Regions from separate parts of the Cellulosimicrobium sp. EB106-03-01-XG111 genome, predicted to be linked through region 2. Evidence: predicted binding sites of a transcription regulator. Region 2 holds the regulator's gene; the other holds the start of a gene.
The links. The regulator Rex, encoded in region 2, represses fermentation and respiration genes when NADH is low (regulators of the CRP and FNR family bind a similar motif). The targets are predictions, from matches to a motif close to CTTGTGAANNNNTTCACAAG.
Positions count from the first base shown of each region.

Region 1: mqo (malate dehydrogenase (quinone)) is a predicted target of Rex. The motif match lies at 1,403-1,422, and genes of this name have one in related genera.

Region 1 covers NZ_JBYTEQ010000002.1:237,267-239,651, reverse strand. Annotated here, with positions in the region: gene mqo (malate dehydrogenase (quinone)) at 1-1,388, opposite strand, end outside; gene AC3WT4_RS03105 (maleylpyruvate isomerase family mycothiol-dependent enzyme) at 1,648-2,385, opposite strand, start outside.
Region 2 covers NZ_JBYTEQ010000007.1:10,704-13,088, reverse strand. Annotated here, with positions in the region: gene AC3WT4_RS08255 (MarR family winged helix-turn-helix transcriptional regulator) at 1-239, opposite strand, end outside; gene AC3WT4_RS08250 (YceI family protein) at 408-959, shown strand; gene AC3WT4_RS08245 (redox-sensing transcriptional repressor Rex) at 1,079-1,771, opposite strand; gene AC3WT4_RS08240 (glutaredoxin family protein) at 1,812-2,102, opposite strand; gene AC3WT4_RS08235 (HAD family hydrolase) at 2,152-2,385, shown strand, end outside.

The DNA of each region.
Region 1 (2,385 bases), on a different contig from region 2:
AAGCGGGCGGGGAAGCAGCGCTCGAGCAGGTCGATCATCGCGGGGACGGCCGTCGAGGCGCCCGGCGAGGCGCCGAGCAGGCCGGCGATCGAGCCGTCGGACGCCGCGATGACCTCGGTGCCGAACTCGAGGACGCCCTTGCCGTCCTTGTCCTTCTTGATCACCTGGACGCGCTGGCCCGCGGTGATGGTCTCCCAGTCCTTGGGGTGGGCCGTCGGCATGAAGCCCTGGAGCGCGGTGAACTTGGTCTCCGGGCTCGCGAGGAGCTGGCCGACCAGGTACTGGGTGAGGTCGAGGTTCTTCAGGCCCGCGCCGACCATCGAGCCGAGGTTGTGCAGGCGCAGCGACGTGAACAGCCCGAGGTACTTGCCCTTCTTGAGGTACTTGGGGCTGAACCCGGCGTAGGGGCCGAACATGAGGTACGTCTTGCCCTCGACGACGCGCGTGTCCAGGTGCGGGACCGACATGGGCGGCGAGCCGACGTCGGCCTTGCCGTAGACCTTCGCCTGGTGCTGGGCGACGAGCGCCGGGTCGTCCGTGCGGAGGAACTCGCCGCTGATGGGGAAGCCGCCGTAGCCCTTCGCCTCGGGGATGCCGGCCGCCTGGAGGAGCGGCAGCGCGCCGCCGCCGGCACCGACGAACACGAACCGGGCCTCGACCGTCGAGCGGCGCTTCGGGGCGTTCCACGAGCGGTCCTTGACCGTCAGGCGCCAGCGGCCGTCCTTCGTCTTCTTGAGGTTCTTGACCTCGTGCTCGAGGTAGAGCTGCGTGCCCTCCGAGACGAGGTAGTCGACGAGCTGCTCGGTGAGGGCGCCGAAGTCGACGTCCGTCCCGCTCGTCGCGCGCGTCGCCGCGACCGGCTCGTCGCCGTCGCGCTCGGCGACCAGGAGCGGGGCCCACTCGGCGATGACCGCCGGGTCGTCCGTGAACTCGAGCTCGCTGAACAGCGGGTGGCGGCGCAGGGTCTCGAAGCGGCGACGCAGGTAGTCGACGTTCTCCGCGCCGCGCACGAACGTCATGTGCGGGGTGCGGGAGATGAAGCTCGCGGGCTGCGGCAGGGCGCCCGTCGTGAGCAGGTGGTGCCAGAACTCGCGCGACACCTCGAACTGCTCGTTGATCTTCACCGCCTTGGTGATGTCGATCGAGCCGTCCGGCTTCTCCGGCGTGTAGTTCAGCTCGCACAGGGCGGCATGACCCGTCCCGGCGTTGTTCCACGGGTTCGACGACTCCTGCGCCACGGCGTCCAGGCGCTCGTAGATGCGCACCGTCCAGGTGGGCTCCAAGACCTTCAGGAGTGCCCCGAGCGTGGCGCTCATGATGCCACCGCCGATGAGGGCTACGTCGATCTGGTCTGCGCTGCTTGCGGGGTTGCTCGCTCGACTCGACACATGTCGATCCTACGCTTGTGAAAGAGTGCACTAACTGTGCGGTGCGTCACGGGCGTGCGTCACACTTTCGCGGGACCTCGGTCCCGACCCGGGCAGGTCGGACGTCTCGTACCGCGCGATCCGCCGCATCCGCCCAGGTAGAGCTCTGGTCCCGCGAGGTAGAGCTCTGGTCCCGCGAGGTAGAGCTCTGGTCTCGCAGGGTGGAGCCGCGGTTCCCCCGAGGCAGTCGACCACGGCTCCACCTCGGCGTACCGAGGCTCTACCTCGTGGGGGCGGGGGCGTCCTGCGGCGGGGAGTACGGGGAGGGCCAGGGGCCGATCTCGGGGAGGCTCACGGGCTCGCCCGCGAGGCGGGCGGTGGGCTCGGTGGTGGGAGCTCGGCCGGCGAGCCAGGCGGCGACGTCGCTGAGGTTGCCGTGGACGACGACGGCCCCCCGGCCGGGCCCGGACGCGGCCCCAGGCGCGGCCCCGGGTTCGGCAGCCGCACGGCGGCCGCCCGGTCCCGCACGCAGGCCGCCGGGGCCCACGACGAGGTCAGCCGGTTCTCCGGCGAGCTCGACCACGACGTCGTCCGCGAGCCGCACCCCGAGGAAGTCGAGGAGGTGGAGACCGAGCGCGGGAGGCCACGTGTCGAGCCCGACGCCCGCGTCGAGGTCGACGGCGTGGATCCGCACCTCGCGCCACCAGGCCACGAGCGCGTCCGTGACCGTGCCGTCGCGGTAGGTCACCGGCGCCGCCCACCCGGCTGACCCGGCGGCGGGCCACGCGGCGTCGAGGCGGTCCGCCAGCGCGTCGAGCGCCGCGACGTGCTGCGCGGCCGAGCGCAGCGCGCCCGTCCGGATGCCGGCCTCGCGCCCGGCCGCGCCGCCGTCGTACACCTCGACGAGCTCACCGTCGGCGGCGCGCTCGGCCTGCCGCGCCATGGCCTCGCCGATGGCGGTGACGTGCGCGAGCACGTGGCTGCGCGACCACCCGGGCAGGGCCGACGGCGCGTCGAG
Region 2 (2,385 bases):
CGCAGCGTGTGGTCGGGGCTCTCCGAGAGGCGCACGAGCAGCTCGTACTCGTTGAGGGACACGTCGGACCGCTCCTCGTGGTCACGACCCAGTGCCTCGATGAAGCGCACGGTCCCGTCGAGGTAGGCGCGCCACAGGCGCTGCTGCTCGGTGTCGAGCCAGCGCGGCTCACCGGTCGGGGCGGCTGCCGCGGTGCGGACGGTCGTCGCCGTCGGGGTGTCGACGTCGTTGCTGGTCATGGGTCCTCGGCGGTGCGGGAGGGGGCTGGGGGCGGTGCGGGGCGACGCGGAACATTGTTCCACCCCACCGGGAATAGACGGATCGAGGGGTGCTGTTGATACGCTCGTCCGAAGTTGAACCTTCAACCACTTGGGTCCGCCAGGACCCCGACCACCACAGGAGCACCCATGGCCTCGTCGCTGCCCGCCGGCCTCACCACCGGTACCTACGCCCTCGACGCGTCGCACTCGCAGGCGTCGTTCACCGTCCGCCACGCCGGGATCTCCAAGGTCCGCGGCACCCTCGCGATCACCGACGGCACGATCACCGTGGGCGACGACCTCGAGTCGACGTCCGTGACCGCCCAGCTCGACGCCGCGTCCGTGAGCACGGGCGACGAGAACCGCGACAACCACCTGCGCAGCGCCGACTTCTGGGACGCGGAGAACAAGCCGACGTGGACGTTCACGTCGACGCGCATCACGGGCGACGGCGACGACTACGTCGTGGCGGGCGACCTGACCATCAACGGCGTCACCAAGCCGGTCGAGCTCGAGACCGAGTTCGCGGGCACCGCGACCGACCCGTTCGGCAACCCGCGCGCCGGGTTCGAGGCGACCACCGAGATCTCGCGCAAGGAGTTCGGCCTCACCTGGAACGCCGCGCTCGAGACCGGCGGCGTGCTCGTCGGCGACAAGATCAAGATCGCGCTCGACGTCTCGGCCATCAAGCAGGCCTGACCGTCCTCCCGGGCACGTCCCGGGCGAGACCGGCGCCCACCGGCAGGGGTGCCGCCCCGAGGGGCCGCGTGCAGAGCACGCGGCCCTTCGTCGTCCCCGGGTCCGGGCGCCGGGCCCGCTCAGCGCTCCTGCGACGCCGCGAGCGCGCGGGCCTGCGAGTGGAACGCGAGGATCTGCAGCTCGCTGCCGACGTCCACGCCGCGCACGTCGACGTCCGCCGGGACCTGGAGCGCGCGCGGCGCGAAGTTGAGGATCTCGCGCACCCCGGCCGCGACCACGCGGTCCGCGACCGCCTGGGCGTGCGCCGCAGGCGTCGCGAGGACGACGATCGACACCTTCTCGCGCTCCACGACCTCCTCGAGCGCGTCGACGTGCTCGACGACGAGGCCCGCGGCCCGCGTCCCGACGACGTCCGGCGACGCGTCGAGCAGCGCCGCGACGTGGAAGCCGCGCTGCTCGTAGCCCGAGTAGTTCGCGAGGGCGTGCCCCAGGTTGCCGATCCCGACGATCGCGATCCGGTGCTCGTCGACCAGGCCCAGCGCCTCGGTGATGTACTGCGCCAGCGAGTCGACGTCGTAGCCCACGCCGCGCGTGCCGAACGAGCCGAGGAACGACAGGTCCTTGCGCAGCTGCGCCGGGCCCACGCCGGACAGCTCCGCCAGCTCGACCGACGACGTCGTCCCGACGCCCCGCGCCACGAGGTCGCGCAGCGCGCGCAGGTAGGACGGGAGCCGCGCCACCGTCGCGCTCGGGATCCCCGGCGCCGTCACCTCACCGACTACCTGCTCAGCCACCGTCACTCCGTCGTCCATGGGACCGTCCTCGTCGACGGTCACGCTCCACCGGGAGGAATCATCCCAGGTCCGTGCGCGGCACCGAAATCCGGGCCACCGCGCGCGCCAGCCGACGCGCGTCCACGCGCCAGAAGCCCTGCTGCACGCCGCCGACCGTGACGACCGGCACGTACTCCCCGTACTGCTCGCGCAGCGCCGGGTCCGCGCCCGGCGCGTCGACGTCGACCTCCGCCCACGCGACGCCGGCCTCGCGGCACACCGCCTCGACGACCGTCCGTGCGTCGTCGCACAGGTGGCAGCCCGCGCGACCGAACAGCAGGACCGGGGCGGGGGCGTCGGGGGTGCTCACGCCTCCCAGGGTACGAGGCCCCGGCAGCCCGACCGCCTAGAGTGGAGGCATGGCGACGTCTCCCGGCCCGGGCCCCGACCCGACCTCCCGGCCGACGCTCCCCGAGGAGGCCCCCGCGCGCGCACCCGGGCCGCCGCACCGGACCGCCGCGTTCTTCGACGTCGACAACACGATCATCCGCGGCGCGTCGTCGTTCCACCTGGCGCGCGCCCTGTACCAGCGCGAGTTCTTCTCGACGCTCGACATCGTGCGGTTCGCGGCGCACCAGGCCCGGTACCTCGTG